4 regions of the Duganella hordei genome follow, and region 1 is predicted to be linked to each of the others. Evidence: predicted binding sites of a transcription regulator. Region 1 holds the regulator's gene; each other region holds the start of a gene.

Region 1 (3,550 bases):
TTGCTCAATCGCGAGTCCTGGGGCATCCTCGGCATGCACGAACGCAGCCGTCATTTCGACGGCGAATTGAAAATCACCGGCAGGCCGGGGCAGGGCACGACCCTGCTGCTGCGCCTGCCATTGGACGCACACCATGAGCAATAATCCCATCCGCGTGCTGCTGGTCGACGACCACGCGATCGCCCGCAACGGCGTGCGCTTGATGCTGAGCACGGTCGACGACATCCGCGTCGACGGCGAAGCCTGCAACGCCAACGAGGCGCTGCAGCTGGCGCAGGCGCAGGAATTCGACGTGGCGCTGCTCGACATCACCATGCCCGGCAAGAACGGGCTGGAGCTGCTCAAGCAGTTGCGCGCCGAGCGGCCCAAGCTGGCGGTGCTGATGCTGAGCACCTACGCCGAAGATATCTACGCCGTGCGCGCGCTCAAGCTGGGCGCGGCCGGCTACCTGACCAAGGATGCGCCAACCACGGCGCTGGTGGCGGCGGTGCGCAAGGCCGCATCCGGGGGCAAGCACGTGAGCCCGGCCCTGCTGGAAAAGCTGGCCAGCCTGATCGGCGGCGGCGAGGTGGGCAAGCTCGAGGCGCTGTCGAACCGCGAGCTGGAGGTGTTCAAGCTGATCGCGGCCGGCGAATCGCTGGTGCGCATCGGCGAGACGCTGCACCTGAGCCCCAACACGGTGACCACCTACCGCGCCCGCATCCTGGAGAAAATGGGCCTCGACAGCAATGCCGAGCTGACCCGGTATGCGTTGGAGCACGGCATCATCTAGTTTCATATTGCAAAGGTTGTAGGGGAAGCCCTACAGATTTCTGTCCGGACTCCCCTACGCGACACGGCAGCGAAGCCCGATAACCGCGCGGCCGCCGATCGCCGATACTGTCTCCATACCGCAGCCAACGCTCAGATGCTGCGAAAAACACAACAGGGAGCAGCGAACATGACGACCAACCTCCAACTGGCAACACACAATGGCGGTGCCGTGAGCAGCAGCCAGAACAAATGCGCGATGTGCGGCTTGAAGAACCTGTGCCTGCCGGTGGGGCTGAACGACGCCGAGGTCAGCCGCCTCGACAAGATCATCGGCCGCCGCCGCCGCGTCGAACGCGACGAAAACCTGTGCCGCATGGAACAGCCGTTCAACAACCTGTATGCCGTGCGTTTCGGCCATTTCAAGACCTCGCGCGTCAACCACCGCGGCGAGCAGCAGATTACCGGCTTCCAGATGGCCGGCGAGCTGCTGGGCATGGACGCCATCGGCACCGGCCAGCACGGTTGCGGCGTGGTGGCGCTGGAAGACAGCGAAGTGTGCGAGATCCCGTTCGCCCGGCTGCAGGAATTGTTCGCCGACGTGCCGCAGCTGCTGCAGCACTTCCACCGCATCATGAGCCAGGAAATCATGCGCGAGCAAAACGCGATGATGTTTCTCGCCAATATGCGGGCCGAGCAGCGCTTCGCCTTGTTCCTGCTGAATCTGTCGACGCGCTATGCGGCGCGCGGCTACTCCCCCAACAGCTACCAGCTGCGCATGTCGCGCGAGGACATCGGCGACTACCTGGGCCTGACCATCGAAAGCATCAGCCGGCTGCTGTCGCGCTTTCGCAGCAACGGCTGGATACGGGTCGACAAGCGCGACCTGACCATTGTCGACCGCGCCAGCCTCGAGGCGCTGGCGACCGGCGCCGACCAGGACGGCACCAAGGTGGCCGCCAAGGCGCTCGGCCGCACGCCGGCGGTGGCCTGAGGCAGTGAGCCTGCCGCCGGCTCAGCCCGGCGCGCGTCCCGACCGTTCGACCGCCGTCTGGCAATCCACGCACGTCTGGGCGCTGGGCTCGGCCCGCAAACGGGCCGCCGCGATGGCCGCGCCGCACTGCACGCAGGTGCCGTAGCTGCCCGCGCGCACGCGTTCCAGCGCCTCGTCGACGGCGCGCAATTCCATCAATTCGTGATTGAGCAGCGCGATGTCGGTGTCGCTGAGCTGGCACGCTTCGGCCTGGTCGGCATCGATCGCGTAGCTATTAAACAGCGCCATCTGCTGTTGCTCGTCGGCCTGGTGCAGGCGCTGGCGCAACTGCTGCGCCAGTTCGCGGCGCCGCAGCAGCAGACTACTGTTGAGCTCGTCTATGACGTGGGCGCTGCTGTCGGGACTCATGTCGATCTCCATTCACTTGTTCAATGCAGCCATCGTAGAGACTCGCCCGTGCAATTTGATTGATGCAAATCAAAAAGGGCCGGCTTCGGATAGAATGGTTTTTCGCGCGCAAGCAGCAGCTTGCACGCTCACTGTGAGGAGAGATGCATGACGGATCCATCGAAGTATGTACCGCCGGCGATCTGGGTCGCGCCGGCATCGTCGGGCGGCACGTTCGGCAACATCAACCGCCCGGTCGCCGGCGCCACCCACGAACAGGAACTGCCGGTCGGCAAGCATCCGCTGCAACTGTATTCGCTGGGCACGCCCAACGGCGTGAAGGTCACCATCATGCTGGAAGAGCTGCTGGCGCTCGGCCATGGCGGCGCCGAATACGACGCCTGGCTGATCCGCATCAACGAGGGCGCCCAGTTCTCCAGCGGCTTTGTGGCGGTCAATCCCAACTCCAAGATCCCCGCGCTGGTCGACCGCAGCGGCGCGCAGCCGCTGCGCGTGTTCGAGTCCGGCTCCATCCTGATGTATCTGGCGGAAAAGTTCGGCGCCTTCCTGCCCACGGAAACGGCGGCGCGCACCGAAACCCTGAACTGGCTGTTCTGGCAGATGGGTTCGGCGCCGTTTGTCGGCGGCGGCTTCGGCCACTTTTACGCCTACGCGCCGGAAAAGCTGCAATATCCAATCGACCGCTATGCGATGGAAACCAAGCGCCAGCTCGACGTGCTGGACCGCCAGCTGGCCGAACACCGCTACGTCGCCGGTGACGAGTACACGATCGCCGACATGGCGGTCTGGCCGTGGTACGGCGGCATGGTGCTGGGGCAGTTGTACAGCGCCGCCGAATTCCTGTCGGTGCACGAGTACCGGCATGTGCGGCGTTGGGCCGACGAGATCGCCGCGCGTCCGGCCGTCATCCGCGGCCGCAAGGTGAACCGCACGTTCGGCAACCCCCAAGACCAGGTGCTGGAGCGGCACGACGCCGCGGATCTGGACTGACGCCGGCCGCTGGCATCGACGTCGGACCGAGGCACTGAAACACCGTGCCTGCGGTGCGTTTTGATCTGGATCATGGTTTTTTCACTCACTTGCTCTCATAGTAAAAGCCCGTTCGGCCCAAACGAGAGCATGTCATGTACCACACCAACGTCGCGCCGCCGACGGCGGCCATCCGGCTCGGAAGGGCGGGGGCGCCGCTGTTGTTGGCCTGTCTGACCGGCTGCAGCCTGCTGCGCCCGGTCGATCTGCCGCCGCCGGCGCCGGCGTTCCAGCCGCCGCCGGCCTGGTCTTCCGGCCACACCGCCACGTCCTCCGCGTCCGATGGCGCCGCGCTTGCCGGCTGGTGGCGCCGCTTCGACGATCCGCTGCTCGAGCAGTTGGTGACGCGCGCCCTGCAAGCGAACACCA
Region 2 (3,550 bases), on a different contig from region 1:
CGCCCGCGCAGCAGCGCCAGCACCTGCAGCGCCAGCACGGCCAGCCCGATCGCCAGCAGCACAAAAAATTCGGTCTGGCTCATGGCGTCAATCCGGCTTGTTGCGCATCCAGTCGGCGGTTTGATAGAAGGACTCCATCAACCGCAACCGCAGCGCTTCGTCGATGCCGACATCTTCCATCGCCCATGCCATCGCGCGCAGCCACTGGTCGCGTTCCTGGGTGCCGATGGCGAACGGCATGTGCCGCATGCGCAGGCGCGGATGGCCGTGTTCCGCGATGTACAGGTCCGGCCCGCCCATCCAGCCGCTGAGGAACATGAACAGCCGTTCGCGCGCGTTGTCCAGCGTGGGCGGATGCACGGAGCGCAGCAGCGCGAACTCCGCCTCGAGTTCCATCAAATCGTAAAACCGGTCGACCATCTCGCGCACGCGCGATTCGCCGCCGATCACTTCATAGAGAGTTCGGGATTCAGTCATAGCCTCCATGATAGCGTACCGGGCGGCGATCCGCGCCTTCAGGCGCTCTTACACCAGCGCCAGCCGGCGCAGGCGGCGCGTGGACGACCAGTTCTCCAGGTCGATCTCGTCGAGGATGTCGTCGCAGGCCTGGACGATGCGCGACAGCTGCGACCGGTCCAGCCCGGAATTGAGCGTCAGCCGCACCAGCGAACGGTTCTTCGGCGTGGCCGGCGCGCAAAACATGGCGCCATACACGCCGCGCCGCTCCAGCAGCTTGCGCAGCGCCAGCGTCTTGGGCTCCGGGCCGGGCTCCAGCGCGATGATCTGCTCGCTGCCGTCGCCGACGTTGTAGCCCAGCGCGCTCAATTCCTCGCGCACCTCGCGCGAATGCGCGTGCAGCGCGGCGCGGCGGTCGTCGGCCGCCGCCACGAAGTCGACGGCGGCGTCGAACCAGGCCAGCTCGTGCGCCAGCATGCACGAGCTGAAGATGGCGGGCCGCGACTCCGACAGGAAATAGCCCTTGAACTTGGTCGAGCAGGTGATGAAGCCGGCGCGCCCGGCAAACGCCTTGGCCAGCGATGCCGTGCGGAAATGCACCCGCTCGCTCAGCCCCAGTTCCGCCACCAGCCCGGCGCCGCGCGGGCCGTGCGTGCCCAGCGAGTGCGATTCGTCGACGATCAGCAGGCAGCCGGAGCGTTCGGCGATCTCCACCAGCTCCACCAGCGGCGCCAGGCTGCCGTTGGTGCTGTACAGCGCGTCGACCACGATCAGGCCGCTGCCATGGCGCGCCAGCTGCTTTCGCAGATGTTCCATGTCGTTGTGCAGGAAGGTCACCGGCGTGGCACCGGCCGATTGCACGCCTTCCCACAGCGAGGCGTGCGCCTGCATGTCCAGGTAGACCGGGATGCCCGGCGCCGCCAGCGTCTGCACCAGGCCGACGTTGGCTGCCCAGCCGGACTGGGCCAGGATGCCGTCCTGCGCCCCCATGAAGCGCGCGAATTTCTGTTCCAGCCGGTGCTGGGCGCTGCCCTCCTGCAGGAACACGGCCGACATCAGCAGCTCGCCCGGTCCCCGGCGCAACGCCGCGATCTGCGCGCCCACCAGCGCCGGCTCCCCAGCCAGGCACAGGTAATCGTTTCCGGCGAGGAAAACCGCGCCGGCCGGCGTCGGTTGCCATGCATGCGGATGCTCGCCGCCCAGCAATTGCTCAATACGGGTAATGTAATGTTCGTCCATGCGGCGGGTCACGAATTCGGGCATTTGCTGTTCAGCCGGTAAAGCAAAAGCGCGGGGCTGGGCATGATCTATAGCAATCGCGTGAGGCATTTTTTTGCTCCTGTATGGGTTTTGGAAAAGGTTGTTTTTTTATGAATCCAATGCCAACCATGAGGCCAAAAAAACATGAAGAGATTGATGCGGATCAACTCTTGATTTGAATTGCCGGTTGAAGTTGCAAATTAAGGCGATCATGGGAACTTGATAAAAGTCAATCTCACAATGAAGCCCCCTCTGCAAGAACGCTGGAAACGCTGGCAGCACGGAAAGATCCAGGCCTTGCTGCTCTACCATGGCCGCGAGGACCATGCCATGGTGCGCGTCCTGTTGCTGGCCTGCATAGGCACGGTGGGCATGCCGCTGTACTACGTGATCTGGCAGCATTTCTTTCCGCAGGAATACGAGTCGCTGCCGCTGAGGCTGCTGGGGATCCTGCTGAGCGCGCTGGGCCTGTTCGCGCGCCAGTTCAGCCGCAGGATGCTGCAGATCTATCTGGTGGTCACGCTGAGCTATATTTTCCCGTTCTTCTTCACCTTCATGTTCCTGATGAACCATGCGTCGGGCGTGTGGAGCGAATCGCTGCTGATCGGCCTGGTGGTGCTGTTCCATTTCGACACCGGCCTGGCGCTGAAGGCCTACGTGGCCGGCACCACGCTGGCGGTCGCCGCCGTCGTCGGGCTGGGCGAAGGCGCCACGCTGCTCAGCCAATCCGTGCTGCAGCAGGTGCCGATCCACTGGTTCACCATCGCCGCGCTGTCGGCCGCCAAGATCAGCCGCCACGTGCTGGCGCAGGAAAAGCTGGCCGGCCTGGGCGCCGGCCTGGCCACCGTGGCCCACGAGCTGCGCACGCCGCTGACCAGCGTCGACGCCAATGTGCGCGGCCTGCTGCGCCTGTTTTCCGACGCCGGCGGCCGCAACCTGGAAGACCGCCTCGGCACCGTCGACGCGCTGGCCCGCATCCAGTTCGAAGTGCGCCACATGAACCACATGATCGACCTGTTCCTGCTCAGCGCGACGGCGGTGCGGCAAAACCTGCGGCCGGTCGAGACGGTGATGATGGACGGCGTGGTGGAGGGCATGCTCAAGCGCTACCCCTTCGTCAACGCGGGCCAGCAAAAAATCGTCGCGCTCGAGGTGCGCCGCAATTTCACCTTCTCCGGCCAGACCGAGCTGTCGGTGGTGATCCTGCTGAACCTGCTGCGCAACGCGCTGAAAGCCGTGCAGCGCGCCGGCAAGGGCCGCGTGCGCATCGTGGTCGACGGCGCCCATGTGCCGCCGCGCCTGCTATTCATCGACACCGGCTGCGGCATTCCGGCCCAGCGGATGCCGCTGATCTTCCGCCGCTTCTACTCCTTTCCGCCGCATAACGGCGCCGGCATCGGCCTGGCGCTGTGCGAAGAAATCATGAGCGCCTGGAACGCCACCATCCGTTGCGTATCGCGCGAGAGCGCCTATGCGATTTTTGTCCTGGAATTTCCCCAGCCGTCCCTCCCGAGGTGAAACATGCATCTGCCCGTCTACTCCCATCCCACGCTGACCGTGCTGGTCGACGACAGCGACTCGTTCCTGAAAAGTCTGTCGTTCCAGCTCGATCCCATGCTGGCTAGCAAGACCTTCCATGACACCACGGCCGCGCTGCAATGGCTGCGACAGGGAACCCAATCGGGGAGCGTACCGCTGCACGTCAATTTCGACATGCAGAACCTGCCGGCCGACCAGTGCAACGTGGCGCTGGACCTGGAGTGCATCTACCGCATCGGCGAGCAGCGCCAGCGCTTCGCGACGCCGTCGGTGCTGGTGGTGGATTATTCGATGC
Region 3 (3,550 bases), 580 kb from region 1:
GTGTTCGATTTCCTGCCCCAGCGACTTCAGGCGCTCGCGCGCCGGCGTGTCCGGGTCCGTCGCATACGCCTGCGCCTTGACTGTGATCTCGGTGTCGATGCCCGCGATCTGGTTCTGCTGCTGCTTGATCTGCGCCTGCAATATCCGCTGCTTGACCAGCAAGGGCTCGAAGGTCATGGTATAGACCACGAACAGGATGGACGCCACGACCGCCAGGAACACCATGGCGCGCTCGCGCAGCGTCATCGCATCGAGCTTCGTGCTGAGTTTGAGCCACTGCTGGAGTAATCGCTGCTTCATTTGGTCGTCTCCGCAGCAGTCGACTGCAGGTTGAATTCAACGTAGGGCGACGGCGCGGCCACTTGCGCCACAGCGGAAGCCGCTGCCCCTGCTGCCGGCGCCGGAGCCGCTTGCGTCTCCGGACGCGAGATATCCAGGCTGGCAAAAGTCTTGCCATGCATGACGCGCTCGGCCGTCATGCGGGCGATGTAGTTCGGGATCAGCGTCGGCTGCAGGGCCCTGCCCCGCACGCCGATATCGTTACCGGCGCCGACGATGTGCACACCGGTCAACCACAGGCCACTGACGTTCTGGCGCGACAAGGCACGGAAGTATTCGGCATAGCCGGCCGTATTGCCCAGCGAACCGCCTTGCAGCACCGACTCGACGTCATGCAGCGATTTCAGTTCCGCTTCCGCCTGCGCCACTTCGGCGTCCAATGCCGCGCTCTTCTGGCGCGGCGCGAATTGCACGGTGGCGCGGCCCAGCCGTTGCTCGCGGTCCGCCACTAAGATTTTGCCGGCGGCGGCGCTGCGCTCCAGTTCAGCCACGCGCTGACCGGCAAACCAGGTCAGCAGCAGCACGCCAGCCACGATCACGCCCAGCGCCTCGGCCATCGGCAATGCCGTGAAAATCTTCTTCTGCTTGAGGAAGATCGGATTGAACAGGTTGATCTGCTGGCTCACAGCACTACCTCCTCGTGCCGCAGGGCCGCGCCCAGCGTCATGAAGAAACGCCGCTGCTGCTCGACGTCCTGCAGCGCCGGCACCTTGCTCAGATCAAACACATCCTCCAGGCCCATGGCCTCGACCGGCATGTACAGGTTGGCCGCCAGGTATTCGTGCAGGCCCGGCGCGCCGATCGGCGCCAGCAGCAGCTTGATCACGTTCACGTAATGGAACTGGCGGTCGAAGTGGTCCAACGAGCGCTGCAATTCCAGCGTGATCTTGTCGAAGCAATGTTGCTGTTTGTCGGTGTCCGGTTCCAGCAACTGCTCGATGGTGACATCGATACGACGCGACAGATACAGTTCGCCTTTGAAGGTAATCGTCAGCAGGCCGCCCTCGCCATCGAAAGACAGCATGGCCAGTCCGCGTCCTTCGACTTCCAGCAGCGCCGAGATATTCCGCTGCGCCATTTCCGGAATGTCGATGACGGTCAATGCCAGGTTGGCCTCGGCGAACAAGGTTTGGCGCGACTGGATCAGCGCGTTGCGCGCGGCGATCGCAAACATCGAATGGCCGCGCGAGGCATTGCTGGTGTCGACCGGAATATCGAGCACGTCGATGGTAGCGTCGTCGACGTGGAAGTCGAGCATATCCTTCAAGCGCCAGCGCACCGCCGTTTTCAATTCCTCCTGCGGCACATTGGGCGCATCGACCGTCAGCATCTGGTATTCGCCGCCGTTGAGCACGGTGCCGCAGCGGTAGCTGGAGACTTTCAATTCCTTGTTCAGACGCTCCAGCGCCTCCGGCGAGAAGCTGGTGTCGGATGGATAGAACGCCGTCAACTCGACCACCGCCTTGGCGTCGCGCACGCGCTGCACGCGGCCCGCGCAGACGCCGTCCCTTAGAAAAGTGACCGTGAGCCATCCATCCGTTTTTTTAGCTCTTTTAAAGAAACTCATGCCGGCGATCTAATTGGTTATCAGCACGCGAAGTTTGCGTGCTAGATGATTGATTATATTCAAGTTGCCCCCGTTTTCCTGCCCAGAATTGCAACAATGCTGCAAAAATACACACATTTCCACATGGCTTGCGGCTTTATAGCTGCGCGGTGATCACGCGCTGCACATAATCGGCCCCCGGCGTCGGATTCGGACAAGCGCCGCCAGCCGGCTGATTGCACGCCGTTGCCGTGATGCGGAAGTGTCCTGCGGTTGGATCAGTTGCCGCCCCTCCAGCCCATGCAGCAGCGGGCGCCGTACAAGTCACGGTCACGGTAAAGGCGGATAAGCTCGTGCCGCTGGGCATGCCAAAGCTGTAGCTGGCCCCGCTTGCGCATCCCAGATTGGCCGACGGTGTGCCAGCTCCGTTCTGCAGCGCTTGGTACAACGCCCATTCAATACCTGCCTTGGCTGACTGGTAAGCACGAGCGCCCTGCACATCTTGCACTGAACTAGCTTGCTGCGATGTCGTCAGCGACACGACAGCCACCGCCAGTCCGGCCAACACCACCAGCAGGAAGATTGCCGTCACCAAGGCCACGCCAGCGGATTTGCGCAGGGTCGGATAGATCATGGCGTATTGTCCACGTGTACTTGATCTGCCAGCGTCAGCGTTTCAAGATTGTTTGCGGCGCCACCTTGGTTGGAACGCGCCAATGCGATGGTCAAGCCGACCAGGCCGCTGCGCTGGTTGGCGGGCTGGGACACGCTGAAGTCGCAAGCCAGCACATTGTTGGCCATCATGGCAGATTGCAAACCAGAATAGAGTGGATTGCCGACCAGGGTGGCGGGATCGGTCTGCGCCGGAAGGAAGCTGTAATTCCAGTAACGCGTCAACGTCCCCTGTCCGCTCGCATTGTTCTGGCAACGAAACGTAACTGGCTGGCGCGCCAACTGGAATCGATGACCGGGAGAAGCATTCGGCACGCGACCAGCTGCGGCGGGCACTGCAAACGGGTTGATAGCCGGCGTAGACGGATTGATATTTTTTATCGTAACTGTAGTACCGCCCGTGGTCGCGTCTATCGCCGTCGTATCGACTAGCGCCATGTTGGTGCCGGCGTAAGCGTCGGCGTCTTGGAAGCCGGGCCCAAGGTTATAGACCACGACGTAATCGCCCGACCTGATAGCATACGGTGCGGCCGGTACCGGCCCGGAGATGCTGAATGTCAGCGCAGATGTGCTGGTAAAACTGAGCGGAGCGGCGGTGAGCGAACCGCCGCTAACATTATCCTCCACCGCAACATACTGGCCACCCGCATATGTCGGAATGAATTCCAGCAGCGAGACGCCGCCCGACACCGTGACGCGTATGCTGTTCGGCAAGGCCGAATGAAGTTCGCGCGACATGCGGCGCAATGCCAGGTCTGCGGTGTCGCTCATGTCCGCCCGGCCGGCGGCGTCGGCGTAATTCTTCACAGGCTGACGAATGAACAGCACCATGATGCCCGACAGTATGCCGGTAATAACCATCACAACGATGGCCTCCACCAGCGTGAAGCCGCGCTGGCGAGTGCGGAAGCGATGGGTGACGATCTTCATGGCATGTAATTCGGGGCGTAGCGAGTACGGTAGCCGTCCAGTTCGATGAAGTCGTTCGGGCCG
Region 4 (3,550 bases), on a different contig from region 1:
CTTGCCTGCAGTGCTGGGATTCAGGTTGGTCAGGCGGCCGCTCTCGGTGCCTGCGGTTTCGTCGATGACGGCGTTGATCAGCGTCGGCTTGCCCGATGCGATCGCTTCCGTCAGCGCCTTGGTCATTTCCTCCGGGTTGGTGACGTGGTAGCCGACGCCGCCGAAGGCCTCGATCATCTTGTCGTAGCGGGCGTTCTTGACGAACACGGTCGGCGCCACATCCTTGCCGCCGGTCGGGTTGACGTCGGTGCCGCGGTACACGCCGTTGTTGTTGAAGACGATGGTGACCACCGGCAGTTCATAGCGGCAGATGGTTTCCAGCTCCATGCCGGAGAAGCCGAACGCGCTGTCGCCCTCGATCGCCACCACCGGCTTGCCGCTGGTGACGGCGGCGCCGATCGCGTAGCCCATGCCGATGCCCATGATGCCCCAGGTGCCGGAGTCGAAACGCTTGCGCGGCTCGTACATGTCGATGATGCTGCGGGCGAAGTCCAGCGTGTTGGCGCCTTCGTTGACGACGTTGATGTCGGGCCGCGTCTTGAGCACGTCGCGGATGGCCCGCAGCGCGCTGTGGAAGTTCATCGGCGACGGATTCTGGTTCAACAGCGAAGCCATCTTGGTGAGATTTTTATCCTTGCGCTCGGCGATGGCGCCGGTCCAGGCCGCGTCAGGCTTGCCGTGGCCGCCGCTGCGGATACCGGTCAGCAGCGCCGACACGCAGGAGCCGATGTCGCCGATCAGCGGCGCGGCGATCGCCACGTTGCTGTCGATTTCGGTCGGCGAGATGTCGATCTGGATGAACTGCTTGGGCACGCCCCAGGTCTTGCCCTTGCCGTGCGCCAGCAGCCAGTTCAGGCGGGCGCCGACCAGCACCACCACGTCGGCTTCGGCCAGCACGTAGGAACGGGCGGCCGAGGCCGACTGCTCGTGGGTGTCGGGCAGCAGGCCCTTGGCCATCGACATCGGCAGGTAGGGAATGCCGGACTCTTCAACCAGCGCGCGGATGTCGGCGTCGGCCTGGGCGTAGGCGGCGCCCTTGCCCAGCAGGATCAGCGGCTTTTTCGCGCCCTTCAGCAAGGCCAGCGCGCGCTGCACCGAGTCCGGCGCAGGGATCTGGCGCGGCACCGGATCGACCACCTTGACCAGCGACTTGCGGCCGTGCTCGGCATCGATGACTTGCGCCAGCAGCTGCGCCGGCAAGTCCAGGTAGACGCCGCCGGGACGGCCCGAGACGGCGGCGCGGATCGCGCGCGCCACGCCGATGCCGATGTCCTCGGCCTTGTTGATGCGGTACGATGCCTTGGCGTACGGCTTGGCGGCGTTCAGCTGGTCCATCTCTTCGTAGTCGCCCTGCTGCAGGTCGACGATTTCACGCTCGCTCGAACCGCTGATCAGTATCATCGGGAAGCAGTTGGTGGTGGCGTTGGCCAGCGCGGTCAGGCCGTTGAGGAAGCCAGGCGCCGACACGGTCAGGCAGATGCCGGGCTTCTGCGTCATGTAGCCGGCGATGGCGGCGGCGTTGCCCGCGTGCTGCTCATGACGGAAGCCGATGAAGCGCATGCCTTCAGCCTGCGCCAGGCGCGCCAGGTCGGTGATCGGAATGCCCACCAGGCCGAAGATGGTGTCGATGTCGTTGTGTTTCAGTGCATCGATTACCAGATGAAAGCCGTCGGTCTGTTCGGATGACTGTGTGTTATTTGTCATGATGAGTGTCTCTTATATTGGTTTAATGAAGGTCCTGCCACGCGACTCCCCGGTTACACGGTCCGGGCTAGTTGTTGGGGCCATCATAGCGAGCGCACTTGTTTTCTCTCATTGACCGCGGTCAATTTTCATCGGAAGATGTCCAACATTTCAAAATAAGTATCGAACAATCTATGACGCTGTTGGCTAGCCATCCTGAACGCAACATCATCCGTGTCCAACTTCGGCAGAACCTGGTCCTGAAGGAGCTGCGCGACAGCGAGATGGCGTCGCTCGAACCCTTCCTCACCATCGTCGACTACCAGAAAGGCGACCTGCTGCTGAACCAGGGCGTGCACGAGATGGAGCAGTACTTCATCCTCGACGGCGTGCTCAAGCGCGTGGTGACCAACCAGGAAGCCAAGGAAATGATCTTGCGCTTTGCGGCCGAGCGCGACATCGAGACCAGCTACGCGGCCTGGCGCCTGAAAACGCCGACGCCGTACAGCATCGTCGGCGTGACCAAGGTGCGCGTGGCCAAGCTGCCGATGCCGCAGTGGGTGGCGTTTTTGGAAAGCCACACGCAGATCAAGCACAATTTCGAGTTCGAGGTGATGCGGCTGATGAGCGAGATCATGGGCCATACCATCACCCTGCATCTGCTCGACGCGCCCGGGCGGGTGCACCGTTTCGTGCGCAAGCACCCGGAATTGTTCGAGCGCTTGCCGAAGAAACAACTGGCGTCGTACCTGAACCTGTCGCCGGAGACGCTCAGCCGTCTGAAAAATCAAGGTAAAATCTGACACAACGCCAGTGAAAACTTGACCGCGGTCAAGTTTCCCGAAATTAGAAATATCAGGCTAAAGCGCATTTCTCATAGATATTATTCAGAAATGGCATATCTGATATAGGGGCTCGCAATTAGCGGTGGGCAGCCGGCCTGCCTATACTCGTTTCATACCCAACGCGTTGGCACCGATTTTTATCTTAAAGGAAACTACCATGACCACCATTACCAACAAACAAACCATTCCAGGCACCGCACCGGCGGCCCCGTTCAGCCTGATCGGCTTCATCGAGACCCTGCTGGCCGTGCGCCTGCGCGAGCAGCTGGACGCCGACACCAAGGGCGACAAGTCGGACGCCGCCTTCCACTGGGGCATGTAATATTCGCTAAAAAGCCGCCTGCCCGCGACACGGACAGGCGGCTTTTTTACGTTCAGGCCACCTTCAGCAGCCGCACCTGGCCGCTTTCCTCGGCCATGGTGCGCTCCAGCAGCTTGACCAGCGCGTAGACCGAATCGATATGCGGCGTCGGCGTGCCGGTCAACCTACCCAGCTCCACCACCGAGCCTACCAGCGCGTCGATCTCCGGCCCCCTGCCCGCCTCGATATCCATCAGCATCGAGGTCTTGTGCTGGCCCACCTTTTCCGCGCCGGCGATGCGTTTTTCCAGGGTCACGCGGAAGCTGATGCCCAGCTTGGCCGCGATGGCCTGCGCCTCGCGCATCATGTCGGCCGCCAGCTCGCGCGCCAGCGGGAACTGGCAGATGTCGACCAAGGTCGAGTGCGACAGCGCGCTGATCGGGTTGAAGGTCAGGTTGCCCCACAGCTTGAGCCAGATCTCGGCGCGGATGTCCTCCAGCACCGGCGCCTTGAAGCCGGCGCGCGTCAGGCACTCCGACACCATGTGCACCCGGTCGCTGTTCGAGCCGTCCAGCTCGCCCACCGGGAAGCGCTCGCCCTCGACGTGGCGCACCACGCCCGGCGCCACCAGTTCCGACGCCGGGTAGACCACGCAGCCGATCACCCGTTCCGGCGGGATCAGCGTGCTCAGGTCGCCGTCCGGATCGACGCTGCGCACATG

Evidence for each region. Region 1 encodes FNR, which switches genes on or off when oxygen is low (the NO sensors DNR and NnrR bind a similar motif). Its sites were predicted from a motif close to TTGATNNNNATCAA; they were not measured.
Region 2: a site for FNR is predicted at 1,870-1,883, ahead of cqsA (alpha-hydroxyketone-type quorum-sensing autoinducer synthase). Genes of this name have one in related genera too.
Region 3: a site for FNR is predicted at 1,956-1,969, ahead of ABWW33_RS01085 (agglutinin biogenesis protein MshI). Genes of this name have one in related genera too.
Region 4: a site for FNR is predicted at 1,816-1,829, ahead of oxc (oxalyl-CoA decarboxylase). Genes of this name have one in related genera too.

Annotation. Positions count from the first base shown of each region.
Region 1 covers NZ_BPWI01000001.1:841,668-845,217, forward strand. The annotation lists gene ABWW33_RS03545 (response regulator) at 1-144, shown strand, start outside; gene ABWW33_RS03550 (response regulator) at 134-772, shown strand; gene fnr (fumarate/nitrate reduction transcriptional regulator Fnr) at 941-1,744, shown strand; gene ABWW33_RS03560 (TraR/DksA family transcriptional regulator) at 1,766-2,152, opposite strand; gene yghU (glutathione-dependent disulfide-bond oxidoreductase) at 2,300-3,142, shown strand; gene ABWW33_RS03570 (efflux transporter outer membrane subunit) at 3,277-3,550, shown strand, end outside.
Region 2 covers NZ_BPWI01000008.1:52,459-56,008, forward strand. The annotation lists gene ABWW33_RS18930 (DNA recombination protein RmuC) at 1-83, opposite strand, end outside; gene ABWW33_RS18935 (group II truncated hemoglobin) at 88-486, opposite strand; gene cqsA (alpha-hydroxyketone-type quorum-sensing autoinducer synthase) at 526-1,719, opposite strand; gene ABWW33_RS18945 (sensor histidine kinase) at 1,957-3,234, shown strand; gene ABWW33_RS18950 (hypothetical protein) at 3,238-3,550, shown strand, end outside.
Region 3 covers NZ_BPWI01000001.1:260,765-264,314, reverse strand. The annotation lists gene ABWW33_RS01095 (hypothetical protein) at 1-300, opposite strand, end outside; gene ABWW33_RS01090 (hypothetical protein) at 297-965, opposite strand; gene ABWW33_RS01085 (agglutinin biogenesis protein MshI) at 962-1,906, opposite strand; gene ABWW33_RS01080 (pilus assembly PilX family protein) at 2,043-2,519, opposite strand; gene ABWW33_RS01075 (type II secretion system protein) at 2,516-3,487, opposite strand; gene ABWW33_RS01070 (type IV pilus modification PilV family protein) at 3,484-3,550, opposite strand, start outside.
Region 4 covers NZ_BPWI01000005.1:450,686-454,235, reverse strand. The annotation lists gene oxc (oxalyl-CoA decarboxylase) at 1-1,704, opposite strand, end outside; gene ABWW33_RS15190 (Crp/Fnr family transcriptional regulator) at 1,878-2,486, shown strand; gene ABWW33_RS15185 (hypothetical protein) at 2,686-2,850, shown strand; gene ABWW33_RS15180 (2-dehydropantoate 2-reductase) at 2,903-3,550, opposite strand, start outside.